Regions from separate parts of the Alistipes sp. cv1 genome, predicted to be linked through region 1. Evidence: riboswitches for the same ligand, from Rfam matches in the RefSeq annotation. Region 1 holds a riboswitch; each other region holds the start of a gene.
The links. Region 1 has a riboswitch for cobalamin ahead of C1A08_RS12765 (threonine/serine ThrE exporter family protein). Riboswitches for the same ligand answer to the same signal wherever they lie in the genome.

Region 1 (3,612 bases):
AGATCGCCCGGCGACAGGGAGTACGGAACGTATCGGCGCAGGCCGTAGGCGGCGCCGTGGGGCACAATCCCGTCAGCATCGTCGTGCCCTGCCACCGCGTCGTCGGGAGCAACGGAAGCCTGACGGGTTATGCGGGCGGCATTACGCGGAAAGTGCGGCTTCTGAATCTCGAACGGGCGGAAATGTCGGGATTGTTCGTTCCGAAAAAAGGGACCGCATTGTAGGCGGCCGGCCGCTGTCGCGTCTTCTCGTTTAGCCGATGTCCGTCAGGTTGACGAACTTACCGTGCAGCCTGCGCCGCTCGATGAGCAGTTTCAACTGTTTTTGACGTTTGGGAGTGATCCAGCGGCGTGCAAAAATGTTCGGGATGGCCACGCCGATAGCGATGCAAAGGATCATAAGCGAGGCCTGGATGGCATTGTTCATCGCTACGGTGACTTCGCCCACCACGCCGCGCATATCGATGAAAGCAAACAGCGCCCGATACATCAGCACGCCCGGGATCATCGGGATGACGCTGGGAATCGATAGGCAATGGTGAGGGGTGTGGAACCAATGCACCGCCCGCGTTACGATGATGCTGATAAGGGCCGAGCCGACCAAAGAACCGATCACCGGTCCCATGTCCAGTCCGATATTGTGGTTGCTCGGGCCAAGATTGACAAAGTTGCGGGAGCAAACGGCGATGACGCCTCCTACGGCCACCACCCAGAGCAACCGGCGCGGGATATTGAAGATCATCGAAAATCCTACGGCCGATATGGCGGCCGCTACGGCGAATTCGAAATAGGTGTGATGCGGCGTCATGCTCAGATCCTTCACGAAGTTGTCGATCCCGCAGACGTGGATGGCCAGCGCGATGCCGAACGACATGGCGACCACGATGAGCAATGTATTGACGGCCCGTGTGATACCCACCTGCACGTAGTTATCCAGCATGTCGCTTACAAAATTAATCAGCGGGACGCCGGGGACGATGAAAAGAGCGCAGGCCATCAGCGGATGCCACGGCGTATCGGAATGGAGAACGGCATGGAGCGGTCCGGGCAGTGCGAGCGTCGATATGAACGTGGAAACCCATGCCAGCAACGTTGAGACGAAGGCGGCGACGGCAATATTCATAAAGTGATTGGAACCCAGATCATTGAGCACCGCACGCAAACGGAACCCCAGGATAGCGGCCACCGAAGCGTAGAAGAAGGCCGGCCAGTCGCAACCGAACTGGATGCAGAACCCGCCGCAGGCGAATCCCGCGCCGACGGCTACCTGCCAGGGGGTGTAGTTACGTTTGCGGGTACGGATTTTTTCCAGCTCCTCCTCGTATTTTTCCAGCGAATAATCCTCGCGGATGGCTCTCCAGGAGAGTTTGCTGACGGCGGAAATAGCAGTCATGTTGATGCCGTGTTTTTCGCAACTCTGGAATTTGGAAAACGAATGTTCTTCGTCGCCCAGGTTTACCATCAGCATGTTGTAGTTGATGTAAATATGCAGGTGTTCGTCGGGCAGTCCCAGGTAGGCCGCCGTGCGTTTCATGTTGCGCATGATGCGGCTCGTGTCCGCCGCGCTTTCCATCAATAGCTTGCCCGTACGCAGCAGCAGGTCGAGCTTCCGGTGCAAAAGTTTTTCCGAATACTGTGATGTCTTTTCCATAACCGCCTCTCTTTACATCCGACAAACCGGCATTGCCGTGCCGGTGTTCAAAAGTTCCACTACGACGCTGACATACTTTCTCATCCGTATATTTCTCAAAACGAGGATAATTTTTTTCGCTATTTTTCTAAACCCACGAGCAAAAACAGCCTTTTACGAACGGCAGGTCTTCTGACTGACTCCCGCTTTGAAACCTTCCCGGCCCCTTTCGAAACCAGTGGTATCGTATGATCAAAGCGTAAACGGAGCTTCACAGCAGCGGGACTGTCCGGGATTTTCACCCGATTCCCTTTTAATCCGGACGACAGAAAAGCGCCCCCGGAACCGATTCCGAGGCAAAGATAAGTTTTTAAAATTAATTAAAATAGATCCGCCGCGATATTTTAGGGCAACCTGCGAACTTTTTCGGGCGAGAAAGGCAAATAAAAAACTCCCTTCGGGAAGAGCGTTTTTCGAGGTTTGCGCGCCGGGACGGTCGCCGGAAAAGGTCATTCGGATTTGCCGATATATTCTTTGACGACCTCCCCGAAGATTTTAAGTCCTTTCTCGATCCGGTCTCCGGGTATATTGGAATAATTGATCCTGAGGATATTCTCTTTATGCTCGTTCGGAAAAAAGAGCCGCCCGGAACGAAAGCTATTTTTTTTCGAGGCATTTGTTTAAAATTTCGCGCGCCGAAATCCCTGTCGGAAGTTCGATCCAGATAAATAGTCCGCCTTCGGGCCGAATGAATCTTATGTTCGCGGGGAAGTAACGTTCGATGGATCCGACCGCAACGTCCCTGCGCCTTTTGTACACTTCGACTATCTTTCCGATATGCCGGTCGATGTCGTACCGTTGTAGATACCGGACGATGGTCATCTGGGCCATCGTATTGCAGGTCGGTTCCCTGTTTGACCAACCAGGACGTACTTGCGGATGATGTCCTTGTCTCCGGCGATCCAGCCGATCCGGAATCCGGGGCAGAAAATTTTAGAAAAACGTCCCGTGCACGGGACGTTGCCGGTCGTGTCGAAAGACTTTACCGACGGCAAAGACGCTCCTTCGAATCTTAGCTCGCCGTACGGATTGTCTTCCTGTACCGCGACGCCGTATTTCGAGGGCAGTCCGGCCAGTTTCTTGCGTCTTTCCAGGCTCCACGTTTTTCCATCCGTTCATTTTCAATCCATCCGACTTCCGAGCAGGTTCTTAACACTCTTTTGCCCTCATCTGTAAAGGATTCATTCAACAGTGTCCATTAATTTTACACACCCGGATCGAACCACACAACATAAAATCCTGTATTACAAACATTAGCACATCGCGGCATTATTTTCGAACATTGCTGTATCGATTGAAAAAGCACTCCGCCGGATCCAAAGCGGAAAAATAAAAACCGACGACCAATATGAGGGATCTGAACATCGCCATACGCTCGCTCTTCAAAAGGGGACGGCATAACGTAACAAAAATCGTCTCGCTGAGTATCGGATTGGCCATCGGTCTGGTACTGATTGCCAAGATCTATTTCGAACAATCCTACGACTCGTTTTATCCGAATGCGGATAGGATCTATCGTTTGACGGGCTACACGAGCAACGAAAACGAGTCGAAGGTCAGCGAATCCGTTTCGGCAATCGTCGCTCCGACCATGAAAGAGGAAGTACCGGGCATCGAAGCCGCAACCCGGCTGACCCATATCGGCGGAGACAGGAACAAATTCATAACGTCCGATAAGCGGCGCTACTCGATCGGCGGCATCCTGATGGCCGACAGTTGCCTGTTCGACGTGCTGCCGCGTCCGGTACTGTCGGGCGATCCGAAAAAGGTATTGGCCCGGCCCGGCTATGCGATGATTTCGCGCTCGTTCGCCGAAAAGCTCGGAGGAATCGACCGGGCAGAAGGCACGGTCATCGCTTCCGACAACAAACCGGAGATGACGCTGACCATCGGAGGCGTATTCGAAGATCCGCCGGAAAACTC
Region 2 (3,612 bases), on a different contig from region 1:
TCGGCGAACTCCTCCCGTTTCCCGTCGTTCCACTGGCTTACCGGGCGCATGTATCCGACGATACGGCTGTATACTTCCGCCTTCCCGCCGCATTTGGGACAGACGAAATGTTCGCCGGACAGGTAGCCGTGCGAAGGACAGATGCTGAACGACGGCGACAGCGTGATGTAGGGCAGCCGGAACCGGCCGGTCACGCGGCGCACCATGTCTCGGGCGGCTGCGGGCGATACGGCGCTTTCGCCGGTGAAGACGTGGAACACCGTTCCCCCGGTGTACAACGCTTGTAGCGGATCCTGCATTTCGAGCGCTTCGTACAGGTCGTCGGTAAAGTTTACCGGCAGGTGGGTCGAATTGGTGTAGTAAGGCTTGGCGCCTTTCAGCAGTCGGTCGGCTTGGTTCGCCGTGATGATATCCGGATAACGCTTGGTATCGAGCATCGCGAACCGGTAGGCGGTGCTTTCGGCCGGAGTGGCTTCGAGGTTGTAGATATTGCCGGTTTCCTCCTGGAATACGGCCAGCACGTCCCGCATGAAGCGCATCGTTTTTTGGGCGAATGCCGCGCCCTCTTCGGTGGCGATTCCGACGCCGAGGAAGTTCAGACAGCATTCGTTCATCCCGTTGATGCCGATCGTCGAGAAGTGGTTTTTCCAATAGCAGCCGAAACGGTCGTGGATGTGGCGCAGGTAGAATTTCGAATAGGGATAGAGTCCCTTTTCGGTGTAGCGCTCGATGACCTTGCGTTTGGTTTCGAGGCTTTCGCGGGCCAGCTCCATCAGGTGGCGCAGCCGTTCGAAAAACGACTTCTCGGACCCCGATTCGTAACCGAGTCGCGGCAGGTTGATCGTCACGACGCCGACCGACCCGGTCAGCGGGTTCGACGCGAACAGTCCGCCGCCGCGCTTGATTAGTTCCCGTTTGTCGAGCCGCAGCCGGCAGCACATGCTGCGCACGTCGTCGGGTTTCATGTCCGAGTTGACGAAGTTCGAGAAGTAGGGGATGCCGTACTTGGCGGTCATCTGCCAGATGCCGTCGTAATCGGGATTTTCCCAATCGAAATCGGGCGTGATGTTGTAGGTCGGGATCGGGAACGAGAACAGGCTGCCCGCCGCGTCCCCTTCGTACATCACCTCGGCGAAGGCCTTGTTGAGCAGCGTCATTTCGGGCTGAAAATCGCCGTAGGTCTCCTCTTTTACTTCGCCGCCGCAAACCACCGGCTCGTTTTTCAGGAAGTCGGGGACGGTCAGATCCATCGTGATGTTCGTGAACGGGGTCTGGAAACCGACCCGCGTCGGAACGTTCAGGTTGAACAGGAATTCCTGCAAGCACTGTTTGACCTGCGCGTAGTCGAGCCCGTCGTAGCGGACGTAGGGCGCGAGGAAGGTGTCGAAATTCGAGAAAGCCTGCGCGCCGGCCGCTTCGCCCTGCATCGTGTAGAAGAAGTTGACGATCTGTCCGAGCGCTGTCCGCAGGTGCCGGGCCGGCGCGCTCTGCGCTTTGCCTTCGACTCCTTTGAACCCGGTCGTCAATAGGTCTTTCAGATCCCAGCCGACGCAGTAGACGCTCAGGAAGCCCAAGTCGTGGATGTGCATAGCTCCGCTTTTGTGCGCGTCGGCGACCTCTTCGGAATAGAGCCGGCCGAGCCAGTACTGCGAAGTAATCATCGTCGAAATGTGCTGGTTGAGGCCTTGCAGCGAGTAGGCCGAATTGGCGCTTTCCTTGACCCGCCAGTCGTCCTGCGACAGGTAGTCGTCCATCACGTCGAGGTTCGAAAACAGCTCTTTCGATTCGCGGAGCTGTTCGTGCTGCCGACGGTAGAGCATGTAGTTTTTCAGCAGCGCGAAATCGCCGCGACGGTACAGCGCCTGTTCGACGGCGTCCTGCACCTGTTCGACGTGCGGCGTCTGTTCGGCGCTGTTTTTTTCGAGCGAGGCCACCACTTCGCTGCACAGCCGGCGGGCTTCTTTGCGGTTCGGCACACCGGAGGCCCGCATGGCCTTGAAGATCGCCTGTTCGATTTTCTCCGGACTGAACGGGGCGATCTCGCCCGTCCGTTTTACGATTTGCCGTAAATGAGTCTGTCCATTCATCTTGTTTGAATTTTAAACAGTTAAACAATAAGATAAAATGGTAACTCCGGGAGGATAAAAGATATCGGGCCGCGTACGGAGGGCCCCGACATTCGATCGCTCTTCACCCGAAAGCTACAATGCAATTCATCCGGCAGGTCTTCTGACTTGTTCCGGGTCGCGCGCCTTCCCATCGGGTAAACCGACAGTGGCATTCGGGTTTGCGCGGCCTTTGGCAGGAACTTACAGCTACGGGGATAGTTCCCGACTTTCACGGGATTCCCTTTTGATCTCCTGCCGGGCGAGACGCCCGGCATCGAGAACCGAATGTTTTCACAAACATAGCGAATCGTTTCGACGGAAAACATTTTCGGCGGAATACTTATCAACAACTTATAAACCTATTCGATTAAACGGTTGGCTGTCATCGCCGAAAGCGACGAGGAAAGACGGTATGCAAAAAGGCCGCTCGCCCGAAACGGCGAACGGCCCTGAAAGAGATCCCGGAAACGGGCGGAAACTATTTTTTCACCAGTTTGCAGGGATAGTGCGCTTTGTATTTCCCTTTGGTCATCGCGGCCAGTTTGCTTTTCAGCAGAGTTCGGCGCAGCGGCGACACGTGGTCGATGAACAGTTTGCCGTCCAGGTGGTCGTACTCGTGCTGGATGACCCGCGCCGCGAAACCTTCGAACTCCTCGTCGTGCTCAACGAAATTTTCGTCCGCGTAGCGGATCCTGATCCGCGACGGCCTTTCGACCCGTTCGTTGATTCCCGGCAGGCTCAAACATCCTTCGTCGAACGGAACGGCGTCGCCGGAGCGTTCGTAGATGTGCGCGTTGATAAAGGCTTTTTTAAAACCGGCCAGGCTCGGATCCTTGTCGGCGTTCACCGAAGCGTCGACCACGAAGATCCGGATGTTGCGGCCCACCTGCGGGGCGGCCAGTCCGACTCCGTCGGCTTCGTACATGGTTTCCCACAGGTTTTCGAGAAATTTGTCCAGTTCCGGATAATCTTTGGCGATGTCTTCGGATTCTTTGCGCAAAACCGCCGAACCGTAAATATAAATCGGAAGTAACATATCGTTCGTTTGCTGTTTTTAATCCTGTTATACCAGATGCCGGATCAGTTCCGTCCGGTCTCCGGGAAGCAGGTCGATCATCGGGATTTCGATCAGCGTGTAGCATCCCGGTTTCTGCAACATAGAAGCCCGCGCCGAGGAGACCAGTATCTGGGCCGTAAGCGCCGGATTGTTGATCTTCATATTGAATTCGAACAGTTGGTTCTGCGTTTTGCCCGAAACGCCCTTGCGCGTCAGGTTGACGCCATGTCCCATGTCCAGCAGCGCGTCCACGCTCTGCACCCGCATCACGTGCGTCTCGTCGTGTACGAAATAGGCGTCTTTTTTGATCGCGTCGGCCACCTTGTCGAAATCGTAGCCCTCTTTCAGCTCGATGTAAACCATCCTCCGGTGAATGCCCGTCCCGGTCGGAATCGTCATCGACAACGCGGCTTTAACCCCGTCGATCGCCTTGACGGCTACGGTGTG
Region 3 (3,612 bases), on a different contig from region 1:
GAGATCATCGGATCGTAGTAGACAGGAATTTCGTAACCCTCGTAAATGTAACTGTCGATGCGGATTCCGAGCCCGTTGGGTTCGGTAACCTGTTTGACGAGTCCCGGCGAAGGCATGAAGCCGTTGTCCGCATCCTCGGCGCAAATCCTGCACTCGATGGAGTGCCCCCGCTGGACGATGTCCGTTTGTCGCAGGTGCAGCGGGCGGCCCGAGGCGATGTAGATTTGTTCTTTGACCAGGTCGAGGCCCAGCACTTCTTCAGTTACGGGATGTTCGACCTGGAGTCGGGTGTTCATTTCGAGGAAATAGAAGTTGCGGTTTTTGTCCACGAGAAATTCGATCGTTCCCGCCCCGACGTAACCGACTGCCCGGGCCGCCGCCGCCGCGGTCTTTCCCATTTCCTGTCGCAGTTCGTCGGTCAGGAACGGCGACGGACTCTCTTCCACGATTTTCTGGTGGCGGCGCTGTACCGAACACTCCCGGTCGTACAGATGGACGATATTCCCGTGCGCGTCCCCCAGTATCTGGAATTCGATGTGGTGCGGTTCCTCGATGTATTTTTCGATGTAGACTGTTTCGTCCCCGAACGACGACAGAGCTTCCGATTTAGCGGCGGCGTACGCCTCGCCGATTTCGCTTTCCGACCGGATCAGGCGCATACCCTTGCCGCCGCCGCCGGAAGCCGCTTTCAGAATGACCGGCAAGCCGATTTCTCGGCAGATCCGTTCCGCTTCAGTGGCCGATTCGAGTTGGCGCTGGATGCCGGGCACCACGGGCACGCCGGCTTCCGTCATCGACCGGCGGGCCGAGATCTTGTCGCCCATCCGTTCGATCGTCTCCGCACGCGGGCCGATGAACGTGATTCCCGCCACTTCGCATTTTCGTGCGAATCCGGCGTTTTCCGATAGGAAACCGTATCCCGGATGGACGGCGTCCGCACCGCATTTCAGAGCTGTTTCGATGATTTTATCGACGTCGAGGTAACTTTCTTTCGACGGAGCCGGGCCGATGGGATACGCTTCGTCGGCCAGCATGACGTGTTTCGACATGCGGTCGGCTTCGGAGAAAAGAGCTACCGAACGGATTCCCATTTCGCGACAGGAACGGATGATTCTGACGGCGATTTCTCCTCGGTTGGCTATAACGATTTTTTCGATCATTCGCTATATGATTTAGGTTTTACAATAGGAGCATACCGGGGATTGATCCCTGTCGAGTAGAAGGTCTCCCTGAGTATGCGAAGGCAGTCGTTGCATAGGCAATCGTCGTAATTATCCGCTATGAACCGACGCTGGGCGTCATCCAGAGCCACGCCCGCGCAGAGGCAATCCATAACAGCATCGAGGGAACATGCAAAACGTGTTCCGCAACGAGGACAAACTTTTTCCATCGTTATCACACACCGCAAACGGTCTGCATTCAGCAGAACGATCCGGATTAAAAAAAATGATTAAACTTTCCACGTTTTAACATCCAACCCTCGGGACGGTAAAACATCACCTGAACCGGCAGGTCTTCTGACTGACTCCCGTCCTGATGCCTTCCCGACGTTATCGTTTGCCGCCAGTGGCCATTCAGATCGTTTCAGGACGTTGTTCGGAGTTTCACAGCAGCGGGACTGTCCGGGATTCGCACCCGGTTCCCTTTTATCGCCTTTCTCTGAGTGCAAAAAGGCGAACCGATTCGCCGTCAAAGTTAAAACATTTATTTCATTACTTCCAACTGTTTCGTTGTAATTTCGTTCTTTTTATTTTGTAAATATTTTGTATTTAGTTGTTTGTGTGTTGCAGTCAACTACGGATGTCGCTGGGTAAAGACGATGAAAGAACGATTTTCCGGTTTGGGCGAGAGAGCCGTCCTGATTATAACTTACATTTCCTGAGAGAGAGCCTTTCGGCATTTTTCATCGATTCCGGCCGGCACGAATCCGCGCGTGAAACGTAAAATGCTTTTTCCCTGCGGATCGTATCCGGTTTGCCGGGCGGTCGTTTTCCGGAATTACTACCAGATCTGTTTCTCGTCCCGGTCGACCGTAAATATTCGATTTCCTTGTCCGGGCTGAGATACAGTAAGAGAAAGAGGGCCTTGTTCGGTATGTCGTGGAAAGTCAGTTTGATATCCCGGGCCTTTTGCCTGCCCAGCGAAATCCATCCATTCTTGTCTTTCCTGTAGAACAGCTCGTCGGTATCTCCGATTCTGATGTTGTTGTCATTCCGGCCTACTCCGGAGCCATTCGAGACTGCGCGCGCGGGGCTACAAGAAGGAAACAGCAATTAGCATTAGTCGCCGACTCGTTCCCGCATTTTTATTTTTATTGCGGAGACGAGTCCCGACGGTATTTTCACGGGTTTGTCTGCGATCTCCGCCGCCAGAGCCTGCGCCCTGTCCGGCCGGTTCGTGCTGTCGTATACGTTCACCAGTTCGTACAGCGGCATGAATCGTCCGGGGCACATTCGCGACGCCAGCAGGTAACAGGCTTCCGCCCGGCGGAAATCGCGCCGCTTTTTGTGGGCATCGGCTTTCAACATCTGCACGTCGTAGTCGTTCAGCATTTTTTCGCAGGCCGTCGCCGCTTCGAGGCTTTTGTCCGCTTCGCCCGCATCATTCAATTCCGCTGCGTAATTGTAGAGGAAATAAGCGTTTTTATCCAAAAACGGGTACAGTCGCTCGTATTCCGGCAGCGGCGGGCGATCGGACGATGCGGTTTTCTGCACGCGGTGCCATCGGTTTTCGTAATACATTTCTTTCGCTGCAAATCCCAGCAGCGCGGCGGACGACAGCGCGGCGAGGATTCCGGAAGCCCGCCGCGCGCGGAACCGTTCGCAACTTCGGCGCGACTGGGCCGTCAGGCCGCCTGCCGCGAGTGCGACGATCGACCCGGTGAACGGATACGAGAGCGGGTATGAAAAACAGCAAAGCGCCGCCGCGGCCGACAGTGCCGTCGCGAGCGTGTGCGATTCGTCGTTCGGGTTTTTCCGATAAGCCCGGATCAGGCTTGCGATCCACAGCGCCGTCAGCAGCAGGGCGACGGCTCCGAATTCTGCGGTCAACAGCAGAAACTCGTTGAACGGGTGTTTTACGTTGTCGGCCAGCGGAGCGAATCCGCTTTCGGGATTCCGTTCGAAATAACGCGCCTGCCGGAGCATGTACCCGGCTTCGAAACACCGGTATCCGTGTCCGGTCAGCGGTTTTTCGCGGATCATCTCCCAGGTGCATCGGCCGATGAGCAGCCGTCCGTCGGCCGACTCTTTTTTTATGAAATACAATCCGGCCGCGACGGAAACGGCCGTTGCTGCCAGTACGATTTTCTTCCAGGCCGTCCGTCGTGCGTCTAAGGAAGTCGCTGCGCCGCCTTACGGCGTACAGAAGACCGGTCGCTGCGACGGCCAGTATTCCGGTGCGGGAACCGGACAAGACGATCGCCCCGACGACGATTGCACAGACGACGCCGACCGCATACCGCATCCGGCGTCGGCCGGATAAGGCGAAATACAGGATGAAAGGGACGCTCAGCGCCAGCATCGAGGCGTAACCCGCCGGGTTATCGAAATTTCCGACTACCCGGAACGTTTTTCCGGCCGGCAGCAGCCCTGCGTACTGCGCGATGCCGTA
Region 4 (3,612 bases), on a different contig from region 1:
CGAACGCCTGTCGGTCGTCGTGCTGATCGTGGCGATCGCCGGACTCGGTATGGCGCCGTTGTGGGTGTCGAATATGATCAACGACAGTTTGCTGCCCGTTGTACAACAGTTAATGAAATAGAGGACGCTATATGGATTACAGTAATTTTCTGATGATGAAAGAGGAGCTGTCGCTGATCGCCGTGATGGTGATCCTGCTGCTCTACGATTTGATGGCTTCGAAGAACGGTTTGCGGTATTTCCAGCCCGTAGCGTGCATTCTGTTCGGCGTACATACGTTGCTGAACATCGTGCCGGGAGTCGCTGGCGAAGCATTCGGCGGCATGTACCAGTACACGCCGATGATGGGCGTCGTCAAAAGCATCCTGAACGTCGGGACGCTGATCGTGCTGATGCAGGCCGAGGGCTGGCTCAAAAGCGATACGACCGTCCACAAGCGCGGCGAATTCTATTTCTTGACGCTGACCACGCTGCTGGGCATGTACTTCATGATCTCGGCCGGCAACTTCCTGTTCTTCTTTATCGGACTGGAAACCGCGTCGATCCCGATGGCTACGTTGGTCGCTTTCGATAAGTTCAAACGCGAATCGGCCGAAGCCGGAGCCAAATACATCCTGAACGCCGTCTTTGCATCGGGGCTGTCGCTGTACGGTATGTCGCTGATCTACGGTACGACCGGAACGCTCTATTTCGACGACATCCCGGCCGCCGTGAACGGTTCGCCGTTGCAGATCATGGCTTTCCTGTTCTTCGTCGTGGGGCTGTTCTTCAAAATTTCGCTCGTGCCGTTCCACCAGTGGACGCCCGACGTTTACCAGGGCGCTCCGACGACCGTTACCTCTTACCTGTCGGTCATCTCGAAAGGGGCTGCCGTGTTTGTGCTGATGACGATCCTGATGAAGGTGTTCTCTCCGATCGCAGCCCAGTGGCAGGGCGTGCTCTACGGCGTAATCATCGCGACGATCACGATCGCCAACTTGTTCGCGATTCGACAGCGCAATATCAAACGTTTCCTGGCTTATTCGTCGATTTCGCAGGCCGGTTACATCGTGCTGGGAGTGATCAGCGCATCGGCTCTCGGTATGACTTCGCTGGTTTATTACATATTGGTTTACATGGTGTCCAACTTGGCCGCTTTCGGCGTGATTTCGGCGATTGAGAACCGCTCCGGCAAGGTGACGATCGACGATTACAACGGATTGTACGCAACGAATCCGAAACTGGTGCTGGTGATGACGCTGGCGATGTTCTCGCTGGCCGGGATTCCGCCGTTCGCCGGATTCTTCAGCAAGTTCTTCATCTTCGCAGCCGCCGCCCAGCAAGGGTATTACATCCTTGTGTTGATCGCGCTGATCAATACGATTATTTCGCTGTACTATTATCTGCTCGTGGTCAGGGCCATGTTCATCAACAAGAACGAGGCGCCGATCGCCGCGTTCCGCAGCGACGGGTACATGCGTGCCAGTCTGGTGGCTTGTAGCATGGGTATCCTGCTGTTGGGAGTCCTGAGCGTGGTGTACGATCGGATCTCGTTGCTGAGCTACGGAATGTAGCGTGGGATCGAATCCTATAAAAGCCGGTGAAACTCGCCGGCTTTTTCGTTTGTGTACAAAATGTGCAAAAAAAATTACCGGAAACCGTCGGGAACGTTTGATTGTTCGTAAAAACGCTTTACCTTTGCTTCCAGTTGAATCAAGGTGGCCCGACCGCAGCGACGCGGAATGGCCGTAATAGGGAATCCGGTGCGAAACGTCGTTTCAATCCCGGAGCTGTACCCGCAGCTGTAAGCCTCGGAAAATGTCCGGCGATTCTGAAAGTCACTGTCGTAAGGATGGGAAGACTGCCGGATGTGAGGCGAGCCAGAAGACCTGCCTCGATTCGTTTGAAACATTTGTGCTTCGGGTAAAAAGCGGAATGGGTTGATTCTTTGCGGGGGTCGGACGGGAGTTGTCCGGGTTCGCGTTTTTTCTTCCTCTTTTATTTTATTTCGGAGCAGCCGGACGAATATTACGGAAAAACGGTTTTACAGGATCGACGCCCTGCGAACGACGTTTTTTACGAATATGATAAGTAGTTTTCCCCCTGAGTGACGGATGAGGATCTGAATAAGGTGCTCATCTGTCCTTGTTTCGGTTTGTAGGGGATCGGTAATTTGCGTAACTTTGTAAGTTCAACCGGAAAATATGGGTATTCCGATGAGATTGATTCGATCGTTTTTTCTTTTTTTGTCCGTCATACTGCTGGGAGCGGGGTGCGGATCGGGCCGGAAATCCGGCGAAGGCGCCGGCGAAGCGTTCCGGATAGAATATGCCCGGCATTATCGGGTCGAGCATTTCCGGGATTATACGCTCGTCGACGTGCTCAGTCCGTGGGACAGCCTCCGGTTGCTGCGTCGTTATGTGCTCGTCGACCGCGAGAGGCCGCTGCCGGTTGGACTTCCGGAAGGAAATATCGTACGGACGCCGTTGCAGCGGGTCGTGGTTTATTCGGCCGTGCACTGCGGTATGCTGGACGAACTGGGGGTGGGCGACCGGATCGTAGGGGTTTGCGAGCCCCGTTATATCGACCTGGATTTTATTCGCGACGGGGTGGCCCGGGGTGCTATTGCCGACCTGGGCGAGGCTTCGTCGCCGGATGTCGAAAAGGTGATCGACCTGGCGCCCGACATCATCATCGCTTCGCCGTTCAAGAACGTCGGTTACGGACGGATCGAAAAAACGGCGATTCCGATCATGGAATGCGTCGATTATATGGAGGTTACGCCGCTCGGAAGGGCCGAATGGATGCGTTTCATGGCGTTGTTTTTCGACAGAGGACAGCGGGCCGATTCGCTATTCCGGCAGACGGCGGCGGCATACGATTCGCTGTGCAGGATGACGGATACGGTGGGCGTGCGTCCGACCGTACTGTCCGAGAAAAAATACGGATCGGCATGGTATGTTCCCGGGGGCCGCAGTTACATTGCCAACTTGTACCGCGATGCCGGGGCCGATTACATCTGGGCCGACGACCCGACTACCGGTTCGGTGCCGTTGGCGTTCGAGACGGTGTTCGAAAAGGGACAGGGAGCCGATTTCTGGCTTATTAAATACAATGCGCCGCAGGAACTGACCTATGCGGAACTGCAGACGGAGTACGAACCTTACCGGCATTTCGACGCTTTTAAAAAACGGAATATTTTCGTCTGCAATACCGGGAAAACGCCTTATTACGAAGAAATGCCGATGCATCCCGACCGGGTGTTGGGCGACCTGATCGAGATTTTTCATCCGGGGACGATACCCGGATACCGGTTGCGGTATTTTAACAGGATGCGGCAGTGAGCATTTCGGTGCGGTATATCGTTGCGGCGGCTTGCTGTGTCGCGGTGCTGTTTGCGGCCAGCCTGTTCCTGGGGTCGGTGCCGATTCCGTTGCGGGCGGTGCTCGGCATCCTGACGGGCGGGGAGGCCGGACAGGCTTCGTGGTCGTTTATCGTGCTCGAATCGAGGTTGCCGCAGGCCGTGACCGCGCTGTTGGCCGGTGCGGCGCTGGCTACTTCCGGACTGATGTTGCAAACCGTGTTCAACAATCCGTTGGCCGGCCCGTCGATTCTCGGGATCGATACGGGGGC

Region 2: it holds a riboswitch for cobalamin, as region 1 does, so the genes downstream of both, C1A08_RS11855 (ribonucleoside triphosphate reductase) here and C1A08_RS12765 (threonine/serine ThrE exporter family protein) in region 1, are expected to answer to the same signal.
Region 3: it holds a riboswitch for cobalamin, as region 1 does, so the genes downstream of both, C1A08_RS08670 (cysteine-rich CWC family protein) here and C1A08_RS12765 (threonine/serine ThrE exporter family protein) in region 1, are expected to answer to the same signal.
Region 4: it holds a riboswitch for cobalamin, as region 1 does, so the genes downstream of both, C1A08_RS07905 (ABC transporter substrate-binding protein) here and C1A08_RS12765 (threonine/serine ThrE exporter family protein) in region 1, are expected to answer to the same signal.

The regions. Positions count from the first base shown of each region.
Region 1 is NZ_OEPW01000009.1:50,518-54,129, reverse strand. It holds gene C1A08_RS12770 (methylated-DNA--[protein]-cysteine S-methyltransferase) at 1-224, shown strand, start outside; gene C1A08_RS12765 (threonine/serine ThrE exporter family protein) at 253-1,650, opposite strand; cobalamin riboswitch at 1,795-1,994, opposite strand; partial or broken gene C1A08_RS13515 (aminotransferase-like domain-containing protein) at 2,139-2,798, opposite strand; gene C1A08_RS12755 (ABC transporter permease) at 3,038-3,612, shown strand, end outside.
Region 2 is NZ_OEPW01000008.1:30,462-34,073, forward strand. It holds gene C1A08_RS11855 (ribonucleoside triphosphate reductase) at 1-2,087, opposite strand, end outside; cobalamin riboswitch at 2,203-2,409, opposite strand; gene def (peptide deformylase) at 2,587-3,144, opposite strand; gene C1A08_RS11865 (diaminopimelate dehydrogenase) at 3,172-3,612, opposite strand, start outside.
Region 3 is NZ_OEPW01000005.1:4,348-7,959, reverse strand. It holds gene accC (acetyl-CoA carboxylase biotin carboxylase subunit) at 1-1,160, opposite strand, end outside; gene C1A08_RS08670 (cysteine-rich CWC family protein) at 1,157-1,390, opposite strand; cobalamin riboswitch at 1,491-1,698, opposite strand; gene C1A08_RS08665 (O-antigen ligase family protein) at 2,280-3,299, opposite strand; gene C1A08_RS13115 (hypothetical protein) at 3,326-3,532, shown strand.
Region 4 is NZ_OEPW01000004.1:149,168-152,779, forward strand. It holds gene C1A08_RS07895 (complex I subunit 4 family protein) at 1-121, shown strand, start outside; gene C1A08_RS07900 (NADH-quinone oxidoreductase subunit N) at 132-1,553, shown strand; cobalamin riboswitch at 1,679-1,890, shown strand; gene C1A08_RS07905 (ABC transporter substrate-binding protein) at 2,205-3,323, shown strand; gene C1A08_RS07910 (iron ABC transporter permease) at 3,320-3,612, shown strand, end outside.